Regions from separate parts of the Piscinibacter sp. PDB5-1 genome, predicted to be linked through region 1. Evidence: riboswitches for the same ligand, from Rfam matches in the RefSeq annotation. Region 1 holds a riboswitch; the other holds the start of a gene.
What was found. Region 1 has a riboswitch for S-adenosylhomocysteine ahead of metH (methionine synthase). Riboswitches for the same ligand answer to the same signal wherever they lie in the genome.
Positions count from the first base shown of each region.

Region 2: it holds a riboswitch for S-adenosylhomocysteine, as region 1 does, so the genes downstream of both, ahcY (adenosylhomocysteinase) here and metH (methionine synthase) in region 1, are expected to answer to the same signal.

Region 1 is NZ_JBWVZL010000005.1:449,870-461,690, forward strand. Features, by position in the region: gene AC1KAT_RS20975 (AAA family ATPase) at 1-1,228, shown strand, start outside; gene AC1KAT_RS20980 (putative bifunctional diguanylate cyclase/phosphodiesterase) at 1,369-3,432, shown strand; gene AC1KAT_RS20985 (homocysteine S-methyltransferase family protein) at 3,586-4,638, shown strand; gene AC1KAT_RS20990 (OmpA family protein) at 4,613-5,266, opposite strand; S-adenosyl-L-homocysteine riboswitch at 5,409-5,482, shown strand; gene metH (methionine synthase) at 5,488-8,316, shown strand; gene AC1KAT_RS21000 (DUF1800 domain-containing protein) at 8,608-10,425, shown strand; gene AC1KAT_RS21005 (DUF1501 domain-containing protein) at 10,442-11,821, shown strand, end outside.
Region 2 is NZ_JBWVZL010000001.1:1,429,079-1,440,899, forward strand. Features, by position in the region: gene AC1KAT_RS06475 (TlyA family RNA methyltransferase) at 1-505, opposite strand, end outside; gene ahcY (adenosylhomocysteinase) at 670-2,097, opposite strand; S-adenosyl-L-homocysteine riboswitch at 2,184-2,279, opposite strand; gene AC1KAT_RS06485 (transglutaminase-like domain-containing protein) at 2,337-3,209, opposite strand; gene AC1KAT_RS06490 (YbfB/YjiJ family MFS transporter) at 3,377-4,582, shown strand; gene AC1KAT_RS06495 (extracellular catalytic domain type 2 short-chain-length polyhydroxyalkanoate depolymerase) at 4,707-5,894, shown strand; gene AC1KAT_RS06500 (AraC family transcriptional regulator) at 6,030-6,836, shown strand; gene AC1KAT_RS06505 (helix-turn-helix domain-containing protein) at 7,061-7,780, shown strand; gene AC1KAT_RS06510 (DUF3089 domain-containing protein) at 7,905-9,128, shown strand; gene AC1KAT_RS06515 (excinuclease ABC subunit UvrA) at 9,227-11,821, shown strand, end outside.

The DNA of each region.
Region 1 (11,821 bases):
GTTCGACGAGGTCGAAGACGTCTTCCCGCCGATCTCGACCGACGCGGCGCAGCTGATGGCGCGGCTCGACACCGGCGACGGCGCCGTGTCGGGCAGCGTGAGCGGCAAGGCCTGGGTCAACCAGATTCTCGAGACCAACCCGGTGCCGGTGATCTGGGTCACCAACCGCATCGAGCAGATCGACCCGGCGTTTCGCCGCCGCTTCCAGTACCACCTCGATCTCAAGAGCCCGCCGCCCGGGGCGCGCGAGGCGCTGGTGATGCGTGCGCTGCAGGGCGTGCCGGTGTCGGAAGGCTTCGCCGCGCGGCTGGCCGAGCGACGCGGGCTCACGCCGGCCCAGGTGCGCACGGCGGTGAAGTTCGCGCAACTGGCCACCGACATGGCGGCAGCGCTCAGCCCGCCGGGCGACGACGTGGCCGCGCAGATCGAGGCGCTGATCGAGCGCCAGTTGGGCAACGCCGACCGCGCGCTCGGCAACGTGCGTGCGAGCAAGGGCGAGCGCCGCGTCGTGACGCAGTACGACCTTTCGCTGGTCAACACCGAATCGCGCTTCGAGGTGCCTAAGATCGTCGAAGCGCTCAAGCGCAAGGGCTTCGGCACGCTGTGCTTCCACGGCGCACCGGGCACGGGCAAGACGGCGCTGGCCGAACACCTCGCGCACGAGTTGCAGCGCCCGCTGATGGTCCGGCAGGCGTCCGACATCGTCAGCAAGTTCGTCGGCGAGACCGAGCAGAACATGGCGCGCATGTTCGAGGAGGCGCAGACCGAGCAGGCCGTGCTGCTGCTCGACGAGGCCGACAGCTTTTTGCGCAGCCGGCGCATGGCCGAGCGCAACTACGAGATCAGCGAGGTCAACGAGATGCTGCAGGGCATGGAGCGCTTCTCGGGCGTGTTCATCTGCACCACCAACCTCTTCGACGACCTCGACGAGGCCGCGCTGCGCCGCTTCACCTTCAAGATCAAGTTCAAGCCGCTGACCGCCGAGCAGCGCGAGCGCATGTTCATTGCCGAGGCGCTGGACGGCGACGCGACGCGTTTGACGACCGAGCAGTCGCGCCGGCTGGCCCAGCTCGACGCGCTCGCGCCGGGCGACTTCGCGGCCGTCAAGCGGCAGGTCGATGTGCTGGGCGAGGTCTTCGAGCCCGACGAGTTCTTGTCACAACTCGAAGCCGAGCACCGGGTCAAACCCGAGGTGCGGCGGCAAAAAGGCATGGGATTCCTGCATTGATCCACATCCGGGGCCTCCTTGACTCAAGGCGCGGAGGGCCCCGCCGATAAGCCTCGGATGGAAAGACACCCGAGGCCCTGATGGACGGCACGACGCTTCCGTGGGCATTCCGCGCTGATTTGTGGGCCGCTGCCGCCGCGATGGCTGCGGGTTCGGCCTACGTCACGCTCGACCTGGCGCGGGGCATCACCTCGCGCCGGCGCAGTGCCGCCTTGCGCGCCCTGCTCGGGGCCGCGTTCGCACTGGCCTGTGGGGTCTGGGCTGGCCACCTGATCGTCATGGCCGATGAGCCGCTGCCTTTCCGCCTCGGCTACCAGGCGCCGTTGGCGTTCGTTTCGCTGGCGCTCACTTACGTTTGCATGGTCGCGGCCCTGAGCACTGGCGTTGGCAGCCCCACGCCCGGCCTGCGCTGGGCCGCCGCAGCGCTCGTGCTGGGCGCGGGGGCCTGCGTCGGCCCGATGCTGCTGCTGATGGCCCTGCACCTGGAGCCGGCGCTGAGGTGGAGCCCCGGCCTGCTGCTCGCGGGATGGGCCGCGACGAGTTTGCTCTCGGCCCTGGCACTGTGCGCCGCCGCGAAGCGTCACCGCGAACTGCCCTGGCTGCGCAGCCGGGCCTGGCACGTGCTGAGTGCGGCTTTCCTCGCCTGCGCGCTGCTGGTCGGCGACGCGGTGGTGTTCCAGGCTGCGCAGGTGCCGTTGCTGGCGCTGTCGTTCACCAGCGGCCGCCTGGCGAGTGCGACGCTGACGGCGCTGGCGACCATCGGGGTGCCGTCGATGCTGGCCTTGCTGCTGCTGGGCTCGGCGCTCGAAGCGCGCTTCAAGACCTTGCTCAAGCGCAGCCGCGACGAGCTGCGCCTGGCCGCGCAGACCGACCCGCTGACCGGGCTGCCCAACCGCGCGATGTTCGAAGAGCTGATGCACGGCGCCGGTCCGCGCGCCGATCGCCAGTCGCACCGACTCGCGCTCTTGTTCATCAACCTCGACGGCATGAAAGCGGTCAACGAATCGTTCGGCCAGGCGGCGGGCGACATGGTCCTGCGCGAGATCGGCCAGCGCTTGCGCGAGCTGATCGGCGAAGGCAACACCGTGGCCCGCGCCGGCGGCGACGAGTTCCTGGTGATGCTGGGCGGCAACCCGGGCGTCACCGACGCCTCGCAGCTCGCCTCGCGCGTGCTGAGCCGGCTGGCCGTGCCCTGCCAGATCGAAGACCACCAGGTCGCGGTGCCGTGTTCGATCGGCATTGCGATGTACCCCGAGCATGGCGCGATGTCCAAGCTCATTGCCCACGCCGACGCGGCCATGCAGGCCGCCAAGCGCAGCGGTGGCGCGACCTATTGCTTCTTCGAGGCGCGCATGGTGGCCGGCACGCGCGAGCAGATCGACCTGCTTCACGACCTGCGCCGCGCCATCGAAAACCAGGAGCTGGAGCTGTACTACCAGCCCAAGATCCACGCGCCCAGCGGCCAGATCACCGGCGCCGAGGCGCTGATGCGCTGGCACCACCCGACGCGCGGCATGGTGAGCCCGGGCGTGTTCATTCCGCTGGCCGAGCGCTTCGGCCTGATCAACGCGATGGGCAACTGGCTCATCGAAGACGTGTGCCGGCAGATCCGCGAGTGGCGCGACCAGGGCCTGCGCATGCGCGTGGCGATCAACCTGTCGGTGCACCAGTTGCGTCAGCCCGACCTGGTTGAGCGCATCGCCGACGCGCTGAAGCGCCATCGCATCGAGCCGGGCCTGCTGACCTGCGAGATCACCGAGTCGGCTGCGATGGAAGACATGCGCGTGACCCTGCAGGTGCTGGAGCAGCTCACCGCTGCCGGCGTGCACCTGTCGATCGACGACTTCGGCACGGGATATTCGAGCCTGAGCTACCTGCGTCAGCTGGCCGCTGAAGAATTGAAGATCGACCGCAGCTTCGTGATGGACCTGGAAACCAGCGTCGATGCCCGCGCCATCGTCGACGCGGTGGTCAAGCTCGCCCAGGCGCTCGGCCTGAAGGTCGTGGCCGAGGGCGTCGAGACGACGCAGCAGCAGGAAATCCTGCGTGGCCTGGGTTGCGACGAGCTGCAGGGCTTCTTGTTCGCCAAGCCGATGTCGGCCAAGGCGCTCGCGTTGTGGGCAACCAAGGACGAAGGCGGGCCGACTTCGCTGGACTTCCGGCCTTCCCTGTTCGGCGACACCCTGCCCGCCCACGCGGATTGACTGCCCCCCAGTCGCTGCGCTCCTGCCCCCAAGGGGCGCCGCCTGGCGGACCGGCAAAGCCGGCTCCGCTGGCGTTGCTTGATGTCGCAGTCGCTGCGCTTCTGCACGGCCTGTTGCAGCAAGACCCCTTGACACCCTTTCTACAATGCTCGGATGAGCACGCCCCGCTACACCCGAGCCGCCGCCCTGCCGGGCATCCTGCAACAGCGCATCGTCATCCTCGATGGCGCGATGGGCACGATGATCCAGCGCTACAAGCTGGGCGAGGCCGACTACCGCGGTGAGCGCTTCAAGGACCACCCCAAGGACCTGAAGGGCAACAACGAGCTGCTGATCTTCACGCGGCCCGACGTCATCAGCGAGATCCACGAGCAGTACCTCGCGGCCGGCGCCGACATCATCGAGACCAACACCTTCGGGGCGACCACCGTCGCGCAAGACGACTACGACCTGGCCGAGGTCGCGCGCGAGATGAACGTCGAAGGCGCACGCCTGGCGCGCGCCGCCTGCGACAAGTACAGCACCCCCGACAAGCCGCGCTTCGCGGCCGGCGCCCTGGGCCCGACACCCAAGACCGCCAGCATCAGCCCGGATGTGAACGACCCGGCGGCGCGCAACATCAACTTCGACCAGCTGAAGGCAGCCTACTACGAGCAGGCCGAGGGCTTGCTCGAAGGCGGGGCCGACCTCTTTCTCGTCGAAACCATCTTCGACACGCTGAACGCCAAGGCGGCGATCTTTGCGTTGGATGAGCTGATGGAAAACACCGGCGAGCGCCTGCCCGTCATCATTTCGGGCACCGTGACCGACGCCTCGGGGCGCATCCTCTCGGGCCAGACCGTCACCGCCTTCTGGCACAGCGTGCGCCACGCCAAGCCGATCGCCATCGGCCTCAACTGCGCGCTGGGCGCGACGCTGATGCGGCCGTACGTCGAAGAGTTGTCGCGCGTGGCAGGCGACACCTTCATCAGCTGCTACCCGAACGCCGGCCTGCCCAACCCGATGAGCGACACCGGCTTCGACGAGACGCCGGCCATCACGGGCGCGCTGGTCGAAGAGTTCGCGCAAGCCGGTTTTTTGAACATTGCCGGCGGTTGCTGCGGCACCACGCCCGACCACATCGCCGAGATCGCCAAGCGCGTGGGCAAGTACAAGCCGCGCTGCACGCACGGCGGCATGTTCAGCGAACTGTTGTCGGCGGCTTGACGGCGGCGGCGCTGCTGCGCGAGACGTTCGCGCCGCGGTCGCTGATCAAGATCTCGACGCGCCGGTTCTTCGAGCGGCCGGCCTCGTCGCCGTTGTCGGCAATCGGGTCGCGTGCCCCGCGCCCGGCCACCGCAAAACTCACCGGCGACAGGCCGCGTGCCACCAGCCAATCGCGCGTGGCGCCCGCGCGGTCGAGCGACAAGGTGTCGTTGGCCGCTGGCGAGCCCTTGCTGTCGGTGTGGCCGACCACACGGAACTGCGCCGCACCGAAGCCCCGCAACGCCACCACCACCTGGTCAAGCGCCGAGCGTGCGGCGGGTTTCAGCGCCGAACGGTTGGCTTCGAAGGCCATGTCGCCCGGCAGGGTCAGCCAGATGCGTTCGTCGTTGGTCTTGGCCACCGTGACGCCGCTGCCGCGCAAGGCCTGGTTGAGGCGGTCGTAGCTGGTCTGCATCTGCGCGGTCCAGCCCGTGCTGGCGGGCGGCTTGGCGCCATAGGCCGGCCCGGCAGCCGAGCCGGGTGCGACGCTGTCGTTCCTGGGCGTGGGCACGACCACGGTCTTCGGGGTGCCGCAGGCGGCCAGCAGGGCGGCGGCGGCCACGGTGGTGAGAAGCAGTCGGCGTGTCATCGTGAAGCGTTCCGGTGAAGGCCCCGATTGGACCGCGTTGCCAGCGGTCGTCCATCGGGCGAACGTGCAGTTTGGCCCTGGCTTTGTAACCAGGGTGCCAACAGGGGCTGCCGCTGCAACACGAGCTTGCATAAAATCGCCCACCTCCAAGGAGCGTTGCGACGGGTGCCCCACCGACCCGCCAGGCTTGGAAGCTCGCAACCACGCTCGCCCCCGCATGAATTCCCACGCATGCGCCGCGGGTGAGCACCGCGGTTCATGCCTTGAGCCCTGCCATGACCGCCACCCAAGCCACGCCTGAAACACCCGCCGTCCCGCCGATGAAGCTGTCGGGGCTGGAGCCGGTCGTCATCGGCGAGGGCTCGCTCTTCGTCAACATCGGCGAGCGCACCAACGTCACGGGCTCGAAGGCCTTCGCGCGGATGATCCTGAACGGCCAGTTCGAAGAGGCCCTGAGCGTCGCGCGCCAGCAGGTCGAAAACGGCGCCCAGGTCATCGACATCAACATGGACGAGGCCATGCTCGACGCCAAGGCGTCGATGGTGCGCTTCTTGAACCTGATCGCCAGCGAGCCCGAGATCTCGCGCGTGCCGATCATGGTGGACAGCTCGAAGTGGGACGTCATCGAGGCCGGCCTCAAGTGCATCCAGGGCAAGGGCATCGTCAACTCGATCTCGATGAAAGAGGGCGTCGAGGAGTTCAAGCGCCAGGCCAAGCTCGTGCGCCGCTACGGTGCCGCCGCCGTGGTGATGGCCTTCGACGAGAAGGGTCAGGCCGACACCTTCGCGCGCAAGATCGAGATCTGCGAGCGCGCGTACCGCATCCTGGTCGATGAGGTCGGCTTTCCGCCGGAAGACATCGTCTTCGACCCGAACATCTTCGCCATCGCGACTGGCATCGAAGAGCACGACAACTACGCGGTCGATTTCATCAACGCCACGCGCTGGATCAAGCAGAACCTGCCCGGCGCCAAGGTCAGCGGCGGCGTGTCGAACGTGAGCTTCAGCTTCCGCGGCAACGACCCGATGCGCGAGGCCATCCACACGGTCTTCCTGTACCACGCCATTCAAGCGGGCATGGACATGGGCATCGTCAACGCCGGGATGATGGGCGTGTACGACAACCTCGACCCGGTGCTGCGCGAGCGCGTCGAAGACGTCGTGCTGAACCGCCAGCCGGTCTACAAGGAAGGCGAGCCGCACCTCACGCCGAGCGAACGCCTGATCGAAATCGCCGAAACGGCCAAGGGCGCGGCCAAGGACGACAGCGCCAAGTACGCCTGGCGCGCCAAGCCGGTGGCCGAGCGCTTGAGCCACGCGCTGGTGCACGGCATCAACGAGTTCATCACCGAAGACACCGAAGAGGTCTACCAAGAGATCAAGGCCCGCGGCGGCCGCCCGCTGCACGTGATCGAAGGCCCGCTGATGGACGGCATGAACGTCGTCGGCGACCTGTTCGGCCAGGGCAAGATGTTCTTGCCGCAGGTGGTCAAGAGCGCCCGCGTGATGAAGCAGGCCGTGGCCCACCTGCTGCCCTACATCGAGGAAGAAAAGCGCCTCTTGATCGAAGGCGGCGGCGAGGCCAAACCCAAGGGCAAGATCGTCATCGCCACCGTGAAGGGCGACGTGCACGACATCGGCAAGAACATCGTGACCGTCGTGCTCCAGTGCAATAACTTCGAAGTCGTGAACATGGGTGTGATGGTCCCGTGCCAGGACATCCTCGCCAAGGCGAAGGAAGAGGGCGCCGACATCATCGGTCTGTCAGGGCTCATCACGCCGAGCCTCGAAGAAATGCAGCACGTGGCGTCTGAGATGCAGCGCGACGAGCACTTCCGCTCGCGCAAGACGCCGCTGCTGATTGGCGGCGCGACCACCAGCCGCGTGCACACCGCGGTGAAGATTTCGCCCAACTACGAAGGCCCGGTGGTCTACGTGCCCGACGCGAGCCGCAGCGTCAGCGTGTGCAGCGACCTGCTCAGCGACGAGAAGGCCGCTGCCTACATTGCCGAACTGAAGAGCGACTACGACAAGGTGCGCGAACAGCACGCCAACAAGAAGGCGACGCCGCTGGTCACGCTGGCGCAGGCGCGCGCGAACAAGACCAAGATCGACTGGGCCTCGTACGGGGCGACGACGCCGAAGTTCATCGGCCGGCGCGTGTTCAAGAACTACGACCTGGGCGAACTCGCGCAGTGCATCGACTGGGCGCCGTTCTTCCAGACCTGGGACCTGGCCGGCCCGTACCCGGCCATCCTCACCGACGAGGTCGTCGGCGAGTCGGCGCGTCGCGTCTACGGCGACGGCACGGCGATGCTGGCGCGCCTGATCAAGGGCCGCTGGCTGACGGCCAATGGTGTGATCGGGCTCTTCCCGGCCAACACGGTGGGCGACGACGACATCGAGATCTACACCGACGAGACCCGCAGCGAGGTGCTGATGACCTGGCGCGGCCTGCGCATGCAGACAGTGCGGCCGGTGGTCGATGGCGTGGCCCGGCCGAACCGCTGCCTGGCCGACTTCATCGCGCCCAAGGGCTCGGGCGTGGCCGACCACATCGGCCTCTTCGCGGTGACGGCCGGCATCGGCACCGAGAAGAAAGAGAAGCAGTTCCTCGACGACCACGACGACTACAGCGCCATCATGCTGAAGGCCCTGGCCGACCGGCTGGCCGAAGCCTTCGCCGAGCGCATGCACCAGCGCGTGCGCACCGACTTCTGGGGTTACGCCACCGACGAGGCCTTGAGCAACGACGAGTTGATCGCCGAGAAGTACAAGGGCATCCGCCCTGCGCCGGGCTACCCGGCCTGCCCCGACCACACGGTCAAGGGCGACATGTTCCGCGTGCTGCAGGCCGACGAGATCGGCATGCACCTGACCGAGAGCTGGGCCATGACGCCAGCGGCCAGCGTGAGCGGCTTCTACATCGCCCACCCCGACGCCACTTACTTCAACGTCGGCAAGATCGGCGACGACCAGCTGCACGACTGGGCCCAGCGCACCGGCCAGGACGAAGGCGCGGTGAAGCGCGCACTCGCGTCGCTGTTGTGAGTTGATCGCTGCGGCGCGCGCGTCGAAGGCGTGCCAGGGTGGGGGCCGCGCGGTGCAGGCGTGGGCGCGCTGCAAGTTCTTACGTGCGACGCATCCGCTTGCAAGGTGGCGAAAACACGGCGCTGTTTCAGATGCGACACGCGGTAAGCGGCCGCCAAACTGCCGATTTTTGACGTTCTCAGGGTCGTTGCAGGCCTGAACAATTCATCCCTTGTGCTTGGTACGCCGCGTGCGTGACCCCGGTCGATACGCGGTCTGTATCCGATCGAAAAAAGCCAGAGGGACGATCCAGTGAGACAGCAAGACAAGACGCCCCACGGGGCCAGCAGGCAGCGCACCGTGCGCTGTGTGATCGGTGCGGCGGCGCTCGCGATGCTCGTCGCCTGCGGCGGCGGCAAGCAAGAGGCAACGACCGCCAGCGACGGGCGCGAGCAGGAAGCCAGCTACCCCGCGCCCACCGGCTCGGACGTGCCGGCTTCGCGCGCGGCCGCGGCGCGGTTCCTGACCCAGGCGAGCTTCGGGCCGAGCGATGCATCGGTGCAGCGCGTGCTCGACATCGGCTACAGCCAGTGGATCGACGACCAGTGGATCAAGCCGGTCACCTCGCACCGCGCGATGTGGGACTCGCTCGACGCGGCGGCCAAGGCGGCCAATGCCACCTCGAGCGCCGGGCAAGACGGCTTCACCCATTCGTTCTGGCGCTCGGCGGTCATCGGTGATGACCAACTGCGCCAGCGCGTGGCTTTCGCGCTGTCCGAAATCTTCGTCATCTCGATGCAAGAGCCAGCGGTGGGCGACAACCCGCGCGCAGCGGCGGCCTACTACGACATGCTGGCCACCACGGGCCTGACCGACTACCGCTCGCTGCTCGAAGCCGTGACCTTGCACCCGATGATGGGCCGCTACCTCACGATGCTCGGCAACCGCAAGGCCGACACGCGCACCGGCCGCGTGCCCGACGAGAACTACGCGCGCGAAGTGATGCAGCTCTTCAGCATCGGCCTGTACGAGCTGAACCCCGACGGCACGCGCCGTCTGGTGGGCGGGCAGCCGGTCGAGACCTACACGGCCGCAGACATCGCCGGCCTGGCGAAGGTGTTCACCGGGTGGAGCTGGGCCTGCCCGGTGGCGCCGACGCTGACGTCGAGCCCGTGCTTCAGCAACGGCACGACGAATGGCCAGTCGGACCCCGACCGCACCTTCAAGCCGATGATTGCCTACCCGCAGTTCCACGCGATCGAAGAAAAGCAGTTCCTCGGCGTCACTGTGCCGGCGCAGGGCACCGAGCGCGCACCTGCGCCGAACCCGGCCGCCAGCCTGCGCGCGGCGCTCGACCGGCTGGCCACGCACCCCAACACGGCCCCCTTCATCAGCAAGCAGTTGATCCAGCGCCTGGTCACCAGCAACCCGAGCCCGACCTATGTGCGCGATGTGGCCCAGGTGTTCACCGACACCGGCGGCGACATGAAGGCCGTGGTCAAGGCCATCCTGCTGCACAGCGAGGCACGCACGATCACCAACACCGGTGGCAAGGTGCGCGAGCCGCTGCTGAAGCTGTCGGCCGTGTTGCGGGCCTTCCGCTTCACGTCGGACTCGGGGCATTACAAGGTCGGCAACACCGACGATCCGGGCCGGCTGTTCGCCCAGACGGCGCTGCGCTCACCGAGCGTCTTCAACTTCTACCGGCCGGGCTATGTGCCGCCGGGGTCGAACGCCGCAAGCCTGAACCTTGTCGCCCCCGAACTGCAGATCGCCCACGAGTCGGCCGCTGCGGGGTATGTGAACTCGATGCGTGAAGTGGTCAGCGCCGGCCTGGGGCAGACCAACCCGGCGCCCTTCAACCGGCGCGACATCCAGCCCGACTTCACCGCAGAGATGGCGGTGGCCGAGCGGCCGGCCGAGCTGGTGGAGTTGATGAACGCACGCCTGATGTACGGGACCATGCCGTCGTCGCTGAGGACCCTCATCACCAACGCGGTGAGCGCGATCGCCATTCCGACGCTGGGCGGCAGCGTGACGCAGACGCAGGTCAACGCCGCCAAGCGCAACCGCGTGAGTGCTGCGATCTTCCTGACGGTCGTGTCGCCTGAATTCCAGGTCCAGAAGTGACCAGGGGCCTTTGATCATGAAAAAACTCAACGCATCACGACGCCTGTTTCTTCAGCAAGCCGGGGCGCTGTCTTCTCTGGGCGCGGTTGGCGGTCCTCTGGCCCTCAACCTCGCCGCGATGGGCTCGGCGGCCGCGCAAACCGCCGGCGACTACAAGGCCATCGTGTGCCTGTTCATGTTCGGCGGCAACGACTCGTTGAACATGGTGCTGCCGACGGATGCCCCCTCGTTCGCCAACTACACCGCCGTGCGCAACCAGGCGCCCGATTCAATCGCGCTGCTGGCCCCGGGCACGCCGGCCGACGCCGCGGCAGCGGCCGGCTCGCCGGCTGGCCTGGGCGGCGTGCTGCCGATCGTGCCGACCAATGCACAGGGTCGCACCTTCGCGCTGCACCCGTCGATGGCGGCGGCACAGGCGCTGTTCAACACCGACAAGCGCCTGGCGATCTTGCCGAACACGGGTCCGCTCGTCATGCCGACGACGAAGGCGCAATACAGCCTGGCCACGCACCGGCGGCCGCCCAACCTCTTCTCGCACAACGACCAGAGCAACCACTGGCAGTCTTTCCGCGCCGAAGGTGCGACGCAGGGCTGGGGCGGGCGCATGGGCGACTACCTGGCCTCGATGAACACCAACGTGGTGTTCACGTCGATCTCGACCTCGGGCAATGCCGTGTGGCTGTCGGGGCAGTCGGTGCGCCAGTACCAGGTGGGCACCAGCGGCGCGGTGCGCATGGGGGTGACGGACAGCACCAACCGCATCTTCGGTTCGGCGGCCGTCGGGCAGGCCATGGCCGACGTCGTGCGCAACGGGCGCGGCGGCCACGCCTTCGAGGCGGACATCGCGGCCATCAACCGCCGCTCGATCGACGCCGAGGTGACCTTGCGCTCGGCGCTCACGGCGCCCGAGAGCCCGCTCTTCGGCACGGCCCCGGCCAGTGGCGGCTACAACCCGAGCAACGACCCCAAGCTTCGCTACACGCACCCGGTGACGGGCGTGGCGGCCTACAACGGCCTGGCGCAGCAGCTGCAGACGGTGGCTCGCATGGTGCAGGCGGCCCCGACCATCGGCACGCAGCGGCAGGTGTTCTTCGTCAGCATCGGCGGCTTCGACACGCACGACGCGCAGAACCGCAACCACGCCGACCTGATGGCGCGCGTGTCGCACGCGCTGGCGTATTTCGACCAGACGCTCGGCAACATCGGCCAGCGCAACGCGGTGACGCTGTTCACCGCGTCGGATTTCGGCCGCACCTTCACGAGCAATGGCGACGGCACCGACCACGGCTGGGGCGCGCACCACTTCGTGATGGGCGGTGCAGTGCGCGGCGGCGACCTGTACGGCAGCTTCCCCGTGCTCGGCGCGAAGAACGCGAACAACAACAACTTTGACAGC
Region 2 (11,821 bases), on a different contig from region 1:
GCACGTGCGTCGAGGTGATGAAGGACAGGTCGGCGGTGACGAAACCGAAGCTGTGTTTCGCATGCGCGGCCTCGAAGGGCGTGCCGGCCACGTCGCGGGCGTTCAAGCCCTCGTAGCAGACGACGCGTGCATCGGCCGCGATCTTCGGGTGCAGCTGGCCGTGGCCCACGTCGATGCCGACGACCTGCGCCGCACCGGCCTGCAGCAACGCATCGGTGAAGCCACCGGTGCTCTGGCCGAGGTCGAGGCAGCTCATGCCGGTCACGTCGATCTTGCAGTGCTTGAGCGCGCCTTCGAGCTTCAGGCCGCCGCGCGACACGAAGCGCAGCTCGGCGTCGTCGGTGACCTGCAGTTCGCAGTCGTCGGGCACGTCGAGTCCGGCCTTGTTGACCACGGCCCAGCCCTTGGGGCCGAGCCAGCGCACGGCGCCGCGTTCGATCAACCGCTGTGCGGCGGACCGGGTGGGCGCGAGGCCTTGTTGGACGATCAGTTGGTCAGCGCGCATGGGTTCGGCGTGTGCCGTTGGGTTTGTCGTCGGGTGGCCCCGATCCCGTTCGCACCGAGCTTGCCGAAGTGCTTGCGATGGCCGTGGCGCACGCAGGCTTCGATCGACTCGGCCCGAACGGGGCTCGGGGACGAGATCGAAACGGCCCTTGCGGGCCGTGTCGATCAGTACCGGTACGTGTCGGGCTTGTACGGGCCTTGCTTGGGCACGCCGATGTAGGCCGCCTGCTCTTCCGTCAGCTCGGTCAGCTGCGCGTTCAGCGTGGTCAGCTGCAGGCGGGCGACCTTCTCGTCGAGGTGCTTGGGCAGCACGTAGACCTTGCCGATGTCGTACGAGTCGGGGTGCGTGAACAGTTCGATCTGCGCGATGGTCTGGTTGGCGAAGCTCGACGACATCACGTAGCTCGGGTGGCCCGTGCCGCAGCCCAGGTTCACCAGGCGACCCTTGGCCAACAGGATGATGCGCTTGCCGTCGGGGAAGATCACGTGGTCGACCTGGGGCTTGATCTCTTCCCACTCGTACTTTTCGAGCGACGCGACCTGGATCTCGTTGTCGAAGTGGCCGATGTTGCACACGATGGCGTTGTTCTTCATCGCCTTCATGTGGTCGTGCGTGATGACGTCTTTGTTGCCAGTCGTGGTGACGAAGATGTCGGCCTTGTCGGCGGCCCAGTCCATCGTGACCACGCGGTAGCCTTCCATCGCGGCCTGCAGCGCGTTGATGGGGTCGATCTCGGTGACCCACACCTGCGCGCTCAGCGCACGCAGGGCCTGGGCCGAGCCCTTGCCCACGTCGCCATAGCCGGCCACCACGGCGATCTTGCCGGCGATCATCACGTCGGTGGCGCGCTTGATGCCGTCCACCAGCGACTCACGGCAGCCGTACAGGTTGTCGAACTTGCTCTTGGTGACCGAGTCGTTCACGTTGATGGCGCGGAAGGGCAGCGTGCCCTTGGCGCTCATCTCCTTCAGGCGGTGCACGCCCGTGGTGGTTTCTTCGGTCACGCCGATGATCTGGGCCGACTTGCGCGTGTACCAGGTCGGGTCTTCAGCGAGCTTGGCCTTGATCGACGCGAACAGGCAGGTCTCTTCTTCGCTGGTCGGGTTGGCGATGACCGAAGCGTCCTTCTCGGCCTTCTTGCCCAGGATCATCAGCAGCGTGGCGTCGCCGCCGTCGTCGAGGATCATGTTCGGGCCTTCGCCTTCGGTGCCCTTGGCGCCGAACTCGAAGATGCGATGGGTGAAGTCCCAGTACTCGGCCAGCGTTTCGCCCTTGTGCGCGAAGACGGGCGTGCCGACGGCCGCCAGCGCCGCGGCGGCGTGGTCTTGCGTCGAGAAGATGTTGCACGAGGCCCAGCGCACGTCGGCGCCCAGGGCTTGCAGCGTTTCGACCAGCACGGCGGTCTGGATGGTCATGTGCAGCGAGCCGGTGACGCGCGCGCCTTTCAGCGGCTGCGTCTTGGCGAATTCGGCGCGGATGGCCATCAGCGCCGGCATTTCGCTCTCGGCAATCTTGATTTCTTTGCGGCCCCAGTCGGCGAGGGACAGGTCGGCGACGGCGTGGTCGTTCGTGGGTTTCAGCACAGCGTTCATACAGGCTCCAGGAGTGAGAGGAACCCGCGCGACGCGCCGAAACGAAAGGGAGGGGGACATCACCACTCACCCACGAGGACACATCGTGCGGGTGAGCGCGGTTGCAATCTGATTTCCGAGCCTGGGGGACCACGCCGAACCCGACTGACGGGTGGGGGCACCTTGCAACGCTCCTCGGAAAGAGCCGCGATTGTAGTCAGCGCGCCGGCGCATTTCCAGGCGCCGGCGTGAAAAAGTACTCAGGCCACGGGCTCGATCAACGGCGCCATCTGCACCATGCGCGCCGGGCCGAAGATCGTCGCGAAGGCCACGTCCTTGGCGTCACGGCCAACCGCGATGCGCACCATTTCATCGACCGGCGACAGGCGCGTGGGGTCGAACATCACCCATCGCCCGCCGACGAAGGCCTCGAAGACGGCATGGAAATCGGGCGGCGGCTCGTCGAAGCGGCTGTAGCCCACCACCAGCCGCGCCGGGATGTTGAGCGCCCGGCAGAAGGTGACGGCCAGATGGGCGAAGTCGCGGCACACGCCCGCACGCTGCACGAACACATCGCGCGCGGTCGTGGTGGGCGTGGTCGAACCGACGCGGTACTCGATGTGCTCGTGCACCCAGTCCGAAATTGCCTGCACCCGGGCGAAACCCTGCGGCAGGCCACCGAACAGCTTGCAGGCGGCCGGGCCCAGCAGGTCGGACTCGCAATAGCGCGTGGGCATCAGGTTGTGCAACACCTGCTCGGGCAGGTCGGCGACCGGCCACTCGGGCGCACTCAGGTCCAACGGTTCGGGCACGCGTCGCACCTGGGCGCGGTAGCGCAGCGTGAAAGCGCCCGACTCGGCGTGCACACGCAGGAAGCGGTGGTGCACGGTCGGGTCCTGGTAGACGTGATGCGGCAGCTCGGGCGTGAGCACCAGCGACTCGTTCAGCACGGTCTGGTCCATGCCCTGCAAGGCATGCACGAGAAAAATGAAGTCGCTCGTGCCGCTCACCTCGTAGCCGAGGGTGCAGTCGATGTCGAAGGTCTCGCCCGCGGGCGCTTCGAAGGGGGCTGCGTGGCCGGCGGCTTCGGCGCTCGTGGCGGCGGGCGACGGCTCGCACAGGGCGTCGGACATGGGAAATCTCCTCGTCGAAAACACAAGGCGGTGATTGCACTGCGGCCGCGTGGGCGTCGCCATCGGCCCGCGTCGCATGCCGCGGTAGGACCGCAGGAGGCACCACGGCGGTGCCTGTGCAAGACTCGCCGCATGAACCGTTCTTCCGGCTCACCCACCGGCCGCCGATGACGCCTGCCGCGACCCGCACCGCCGCCCTGCGCGTGGCCTGCGCCCTGGCGCTCGGCGCCGCCGTGTCGCTCGGACTGGCGCGCTTTTCGTACGCGCTGCTGCTGCCGCCGATGCGCGCCGACCTCGGCTGGACCTACCTCACCGCCGGCGCGATGAACACCGCCAATGCCGCGGGCTACCTGCTGGGCGCGCTGCTCGCGCCGCTGTGGCTGCGCCGCTTCGATGCGCGGCACGTGCTGCTGGCCGGCAGCGCAGGCTCGGCACTGCTGCTCGCCGCGCACGGCGCTGTGTTGAACGACGCGGGCCTGTACGCACTGCGCCTCGTCACCGGCGTGGCCAGCGCCGCCACCTTCGTCTCAGGCGGGCTGCTCGCGGCGCGGCTGGTGGGCACCTTGCCGGCGGTGGGCACCACCTTGTCACCCGGACTGGTGCTGGGCATCTACTACGGCGGCACGGGAGCCGGCATCGTCGCCTCGGCCCTGCTGGTGCCGCCGGTCGTCGCGTGGCCGCGCCCGCATGCGTGGCAAGGGGCCTGGGTGGCGCTCGGGGTGCTGGCGCTGGTCGCCACGGCCGTGACCGCGCGCGCCACGCGCCGGCTCGACAGCCACCCGGCCGAACGCGCGGCCAGCGTGGGCTTCGCATGGCGCCAGTACCTCGGCGGCCTGGGCTCGTACTTCCTGTTCGGGCTGGGCTACATCGGCTACATGACCTTCATCGTCACGCTGCTGCGCGAACAGGGTCTGGGCGGCGGCTTCGTCACCGCCTTCTATGCCTTGCTGGGCGCGGGGGTGATGGCCTCGTCCTTCCTGTGGGCCCGGCTGCTGCAGCGCTTTCGTGGCGGCGAGTCGATGGGGCTGCTGAACGGCCTGCTTGCGCTGGCCACGCTGCTGCCGGTATGGAGCGCGCATCCCGCCGCCGTGTTCGCCTCCGGGGCGCTGTTCGGCGCGGTCTTCCTCTCGGTCGTCGCCTCGACCACGGCGCTGGTGCGGCACAACGCGCCGCCCGCCGCGTGGCCGGGGGGCATCGCTGCGTTCACCATCGTCTTCGCGGCCGGGCAGATCGTCGGCCCCAGCCTGGTGGGCTGGCTGTCGGACGGCAGCGGTGGCCTGCGCGCCGGGCTGGCGGTGTCGGCCGGCGTGCTCGCCGTGGGCGCGGCGGTGGCGTTCTTTCAGCGCCCCGTGGGCGCGGCGCCCTCGGCCTGACACGCACCCAGCGTTCGCCCGGCGCAAGGCCCGGCCATCCCTAAGTGATAGCTTGTCAGCCCCGGGGGCACGGCACAGACTGCGCCGATGCGTCGCCGACCGAGCGCCGCGAAGGAGGTCCGCCATGTCACGCCCCACCCTCGCCTGCGCAGCCACCCTGCTGCTGCTCGCCGGCAGCACGTTTGCGCAACCCGCCAAGCTGCCCGCCCTGACCATCGACCCGGCCGAGGTCAGCGTCTCGGGCTTGTCCTCGGGCGGGTTCATGACGGTGCAGATGCACGTCGCCTATTCGGCCACCTTCAGCAAGGGCGCCGGGGTCGTGGCGGGCGGGCCGTACTTCTGCGCCGAGGGCGTGCTCGCCAACGCCACCGGGCGGTGCATGGCGCACAACACGTCGATCCCGGTCGCGTCGCTCGTCAGCACCACACGCACCTGGGCGCAGCAGGGATTGATCGACCCGGTCGAGAAGCTGCAGACCTCGAAGGTCTACCTCTTCAGTGGCACGCAAGACCCGACGGTCAAGCCCGGCGTGATGACCGACCTGCGCTCGTACTACGCCGACTTCGTGCCTGCGGCCCACATCGTTTTTCGCAACGACGTGGCGGCTGGCCACGCGATGGTCACCGACGACACCGGCAGCAGCTGCGCGACCACGGGCACGCCCTTCATCAACGACTGCGACGTGGACCTGGCGGGCGACATCCTCCAGCACCTGCACGGCCCGCTCGCGCCACGCAACAACGGCGCGCTGGGCGGGCAGTTCATCGAGTTCGACCAGACCGAGTTCGTGCAGGGCCATGCCATGGCCGACACCGGCTGGGCCTACGTGCCGCAGGCCTGCGCGGGCGGAGCCAGCCCGTGCCGCCTGCACGTCGTGTTCCACGGCTGCCGGCAGAACACCGCCAACCTGGGCGAGCAGTACGTGCGCAGCACCGGCTACAACCGCTGGGCCGACACCAACCGCATCGTGCTGCTCTACCCGCAGACGGGCAGCGCGGCCATCAACGGCTGCTGGGACTGGTGGGGCTACGACCGCGCCGACTACGCGCGCAAGACCGGTCCGCAGATGGCCGCCGTGCGCGCCATGGTGGGCCGGCTGTCGGGCGAGGCCACGCCGCCCGCACCGACCTCACCCTGCATCACCGCCTCGAATGCGGCGCATGTGAGCGCCGGGCGCGCCTATTTCTGGTGGGGCACGGTGCGGGCGCTGGGCAGCAACCAACCACTCGGCTGGTACTTCTTCGGCAGCGCCTCGCTGCGGCAGACCGCCCCGGGCGTCTACGAAAAAGTCGCGGCCGACAGTTGCCGCTGAGCCCGCCCGCCGCCGGCGGCGGCGGGCGTGCGGTTTGTGGCACCCCTGCGATCGGGTGCCGTGTCATCCCTAGCTGTGGAAGGCCGTGCGCGGGGGTAAGTTCGAGGCCCGAACGCTTCTGCGCACACCCCGCCCGTGGCTGCCCGCCTGTTGCCCACCACCGAAATCGCCACGCCCGGCGAATTTCCGCCCGACCGCCACTACTGGTTCGGTTCGGCGGGGTTTCTGCACGCCTCGTACCGCATGCGATCGATGGACACGGCGCGCCAGCAGGCAGTGATCCTGCTCAGCGCCTGCGGCCGGCCGTTCCGCCTGCGCGCGCAGGGGCTGGACGTGATGACCGATGCCGCGTTGGTCGGCCCGCAGGTGATGCGCTCACTCGACGCAACCGGCATCGAGCTGCTGGCCTTCCACATTGCGCCCAACCACCCGAGCTTCGCGGCGCTCAGCCTCTTGAGCGGCGGGCAGGTGAAGCTGCTGCGGCGCGACCATCTGGAGCACTGGAACCTCGCGCTGCGTGACATCGTGTGGGCTTCGCCGGACCTGCCCGCGGTGCGGCACCTGTTTGAGCAGGTGGTGCAGGCGGTGCCGCTCGACCACGGGGTGAGTGTGTCGGTCGATGCCGCGATGACGGCGGTGCTGTACGCACTCGACGCCGGCTTCGAGCGGCCGCTGGCGGCGCTCGCGCGCGACGTGGGGCTGCCGACCGCGCGCGTGTCCCATCTCTTCAACACGCAGCTCGGGCTGCCGTTTCGCAGCTACCAGGCGTGGCGGCGCACCGCCGTGGCCTGGGAGCTGTTCGCCTTTCGCGACGACCTCTCGCTGACCGACGCGGCCCACGAGGCCGGCTACAGCGACTCGGCCCACATGTCGCGCACCTGGCACCGCCTGTACGGCGTCAGCCCTTCTTACATGCGCACGCAGGTGCGGTCGTTTCGTTGAGCGGCTTATCAAAAACCCTGCCGAGCATGCGGAATGGCCAGCTTGACGCCTGCGCGACACCCGGCTCCGTGCCATCCCTAGGTTGTGCTTCGCCCTGCTGGGGTTAACGTGCACGCCCGTTCAAGCCACACAGAAGGCTAACCGTGCAACCGCATCGAAGAGACAACGATCCGGCGGCCGTTCATCCACCGGATCGTCACTACACGCTGGGCCCGCGGGGCTTCGTGCACACATCCCACGGCGTGGTCGCGTCGCGCACCGCCCGCCCGTACGCGGTGGTGCTGCTGAGCGCCTGCGGCCGCCCCTTCCGCCTGAGCGCAGCCGGGCACGAGCTGCTGGTCAGCGCGGCCGTGGTCGGGCCGCAGGTGCTGCGCTCGCTCGACGCCCGCGGGGTGGCCCTGGTCAGCCTGCACATCGCGCCTTCGCACAAGGCCTTCCCGGCCTTCGCCCAGGCCTTCGCCGACGACGTGCGCGTGCTGCGGCGCGAGCGCTTCAGCGCGTGGGACGACGCGCTGCAGCAGGTCGCCTCGACCGAGGGCTCGCTCGAAGCGGCGTTCGACCTGTTCAACCAGATCGTCTCGGCGGTCCGCATCGACCATTGCGACGCCAAGACGCACGATGCCGAGGGCATCCACCTGCTGCGCCTGATGGACGCCAACCTCGACCTGTCGCTCGACGCGCTGGCGCGTTCGGCCCGGCTGTCGCCCTCCGTCTTCGCGCACCGGGTCGAGCGCTCGCTCGGCCTGCCACTGCGCGCCTACCAGGGCTGGCTGCGCAACGCGCGCGCCTGGCCGCTGTTCGCGCCCGAGAAGAAGCTCACGCTGACCGACATCGCCTACCAGGCGGGTTACAGCGATTCTTCGCACCTGTCGCGCACCTGGCGGCTCTTTTACGGCGTCAGCCCGTCCTACATGCGCAGCAGCGCGGTGCAAGTGTTCCGCTGAGCCCGCAGCGCCGGGGCCGGCGTCCGCCCGCGGACGCACTGGCGCCTCTGCCGTTTTCTCCCGCGCCGCCCCTGGGCGACGCTCCCGATTGTTTTGACCCACCTGTCCTGAGATGGCCTCCACGATGACCTCGCCCCTGATCGCTTTTCGTCCTTCGCGCGCAGCCCGTGCCGCCCTGCGCGCCGCCGTCGGCGCCTGCGCCCTGGCCGGCAGCCTCGCGGTGCAGGCCCACGGCTCGCCCGCCGCGGCGCCCGAAGTCTCGACCTTCACTCTCAAGGTGCCGCCCAACGACTACGCGCGCGGCGAGAACTGGCTGTGCCGCCCCGGCCGCGCCGACGCGTGCGCGGTGGACCTGACGGCCAACTTCGTCGCGCTGCCCGCCAAGGGCGTGCGCCAGACCGCCACGCGGCCGGCGCAGCCCGCGGCCGACTGCTTCTACGTCTACCCGACCGTGTCGGGCGATGCCGAGGGCAATGCCGACATGACGCCGGGCGACGAAGAACAGCGCATTGCCGAGATCCAGCTCGCGCGCTTCAGCACCGTGTGCCGCACCTACGCCCCGCTGTACCGCCAGGTCACGCTGCGCGGCCAGCGCGCGCGCACGATGGGCGACGCGCTGCCCATCGACGAACTGCTGCCTTACAAGGACGTGCGCGACGCCTGGTCTCACTACCTGCGCCACGAGAACCGCGGCCGCCCGGTCGTGCTGATCGGCCATGCCCAGGGCGGTCGCCTGCTGGGCGCCCTGCTGCGCGAAGAGATCGAAGGCAAGCCCGTTCACAAGCAACTCGTGTCGGCCCTGCTGATCGGCGCCAATGTCGAAGTGCCCCGGGGCAAGGACGTCGGCGGCACGCTGCAGCAGACCCCGCTGTGCCGCGCCCCCGCACAGACCGGTTGCGCAATCGCGTTCGTGTCGTTCCGCGCGACGGCGGCCCTGCCCGACAACTCGCGCTTCGGCCTCAGCAACGACAGCACCGAGGTGGCGTGCACCAACCCGGCCGCGCTGGCCGGCGGCCGCGCCGACCTCAGCTCGTACTTCATCACCCGCACCGGCCGCACGGCCGACCTGGTCGAGCGCGCCGGTCTCGCCTCCAACGACGCGCCCTACGTCGGCCTGAAGGGCCTGGCCCAGGCCGAGTGCATCTCGCGGCCCGAGGTCAGCTACCTCGCCGTGCACCACGTGCCCGAGGCCAAGGCCTTGCGCATCGACATCCCCGGCGACGTGCGCGTCGGCCACCGCGTGCTGCCCGAATGGGGCCTGCACACGGCCGAGATGGAGCTGACCATGGGCAACCTCGTCGAGGTGGTATCGCAGCAGGTCGAAGCCTTCGCCAAGCAATCGCGCTGAACCCCGGCGTCCAGCAGGCTGGACGCATGACCCCTGACAGCGGGGTGGCAGGAGGCGGCTCCTAGAATCTTTCGCCTTGCCCTGCGAAAGCCCGCCCCATGTCGTCTGGAGTCATCCGCATCCGCGGCGCGCGACAACACAACCTCAAGAACCTCGACCTCGACATCCGCACCGGCGAGATGACGGTGGTCACCGGGCCCAGCGGCTCGGGCAAGTCGAGCCTGGTGTTCGACACGCTGTACGCCGAAGGCCAACGGCGCTACGTCGAAACCTTCAGCGCCTATGCGCGGCAGTTTCTCGACCGCATGGACCGCCCGGCCGTGGACCGCGTCGATGGCGTGCCCCCGGCCATCGCCATCGACCAGACCAACCCGGTGCGCACCTCGCGCTCGACGGTCGGCACGATGACCGAGCTGAACGACCACCTCAAGCTCTTGTTCGCGCGCGCGGCCGAGCTGTTCGACAAGCAGACCGCCCAACCGGTGCGGCACGACACGCCCGAGACGATCTACGCTGAACTGGTGGCCCGCACGGCCGCCGACGACCCGCGCGTGGTGGTGACCTTCCCGGTGGAACTGCCGGCTTCGGTGACGGCCGACGAAATCGAGCAATGGCTCGCCGCCAGCGGCTTCACCAAGGTGCAGGCCGAACGCGAGGTCGCTTCGCCGACCGGCCCGCGCAAGGTGCTCGACGTGGTGGCCGACCGCTTTCGCGTGCAGGGCGCCGAGAAGGTGCGCGTGGTCGAGGCCATCGAGACGGCGCTGCGGCGGGGCATGGGGCGCGTCAATGTGTATGCCTCGCCCCCCGCCGAGGAAGTCGCGCAAGAACCCACCCTCTGGCGATTCTCGACCGGCCTGCACTGCCCCGACAGCGACATCCGCTACGCCGACCCACAACCGGCGCTGTTCTCGTTCAACTCGGCCTTCGGGGCCTGCGAGACCTGCCGGGGTTTCGGCCGCGTTATCGGCGTCGATTGGGGCCTGGTCATCCCCGACGAGCGCAAGACCTTGCGCAACGGCGCGGTCAAGACGATCCAGACCCCGGCGTGGAAAGAGATCCAGGACGACCTGATGAAGTACGCCGGCGAGGCCGGTATCCCGCGCGACACCGCATGGTCGCAGCTCAGCGAGGCGCAGCGCGAGTGGGTCGTCAGCGGCTCGCCCAGTTTCAAGGGCAACTGGAACAAGCAGTGGTACGGCATCAAGCGCTTCTTCGAGTACCTCGAATCGAAGGCCTACAAGATGCACATCCGCGTGCTCTTGTCGAAGTACCGCAGCTACACCGAATGCCCCAGCTGCCAGGGCGCGCGCCTGAAGCTCGAATCGCTGCTGTGGCGCCTGGGCTCGAAGGCCGACGCCGACGCGGTGCTGCCGCCCGCGAAGCGCTCGCTGCCGGCCGGCGCCACCTGGACGCGGCAGCAGCTCGAAGCCCTGCCCGGCCTCACGGTGCACGACCTGATGCTGCTGTCCATCGAGCGCATCCGTCGCTTCTTCGACGGGCTGACCTTGCCCAGCACGATGCTCGACGAGGCGCTGAAGCTGCTGCTCGATGAAATTCGCACGCGGCTGAAGTACCTGTGCGACGTGGGTCTGGGTTACCTCACGCTCGACCGCCAGAGCCGCACGCTCAGCGGCGGCGAGGTGCAGCGCATCAACCTCACCACCGCGCTGGGCACCTCGCTGGTCAACACGCTCTTCGTGCTCGACGAGCCCAGCATCGGCCTGCACCCGCGCGACATGAACCGCATCGTCGAGGCCATGCACCGGCTGCGCGACGCGGGCAACACGCTGGTGGTGGTCGAACACGACCCGGCGGTGATGCTGGCCGCCGACCGGCTGATCGACATGGGCCCGGGCCCCGGCGAGCGCGGCGGCGAGATCGTGTTCGACGGCACGCCCGAGGCCATCCGCAGCCAGGACACGCTGACCGGCGCCTACCTCGGTGCGCGCAAGCAGGTCGGGCTGGGCATGAAGCGGCCCGTCACCGACTCGACGCCGCGTTTGATTCTCGAAGGTGCGCGCGAACACAACCTGCGCGACCTGACGGTCGAGTTTCCGCTGCAGCGCCTGGTGTGCGTCACCGGCGTCAGCGGTTCGGGCAAGAGCACGCTGATGCAAGACGTGCTGCACCCGGCGCTGGCGCGCCACTTCGGCCAGCCCACCGAGACCCCGGGCGCGCACAACCGCCTGCTGGGCGCCGACTGGCTGAGCGACACGGTCTTCGTGGACCAATCGCCCATCGGCAAGACGGCACGCTCGAACCCCGCCAGCTACGTGGGCGCCTTCGACGAGATCCGCAAGCTGTTCGCGAAAGACGCGCTCTCGGCGCAGCGCGGCTACACCGCCAGCGTGTTCAGCTTCAACGCCGGCGACGGCCGTTGCCCGACCTGCGGCGGCTCAGGCTTCGAGCACGTCGAGATGCAGTTCCTGAGCGACGTGTACCTTCGCTGCCCCGACTGCGATGGCCGGCGCTTCCGCAGCGAGATCCTCGACGTGAAGATCGAGCGCCGGCTCGCCGGTGAGATCGGAGCCCCCACGCTCGCTTCGCTCACGGCCCCCCAAGGGGGCGCCGCCGGCCTTGGGGCGGCCCGGCGACCGGCGGAGCGCGGCTTGCTGAGCATTGCCGACGTGCTGGAGCTGACCGTCAGCGAAGCCGTGCAACTCTTCCGCGACGACCGCGAGGTGGTCCGCCTG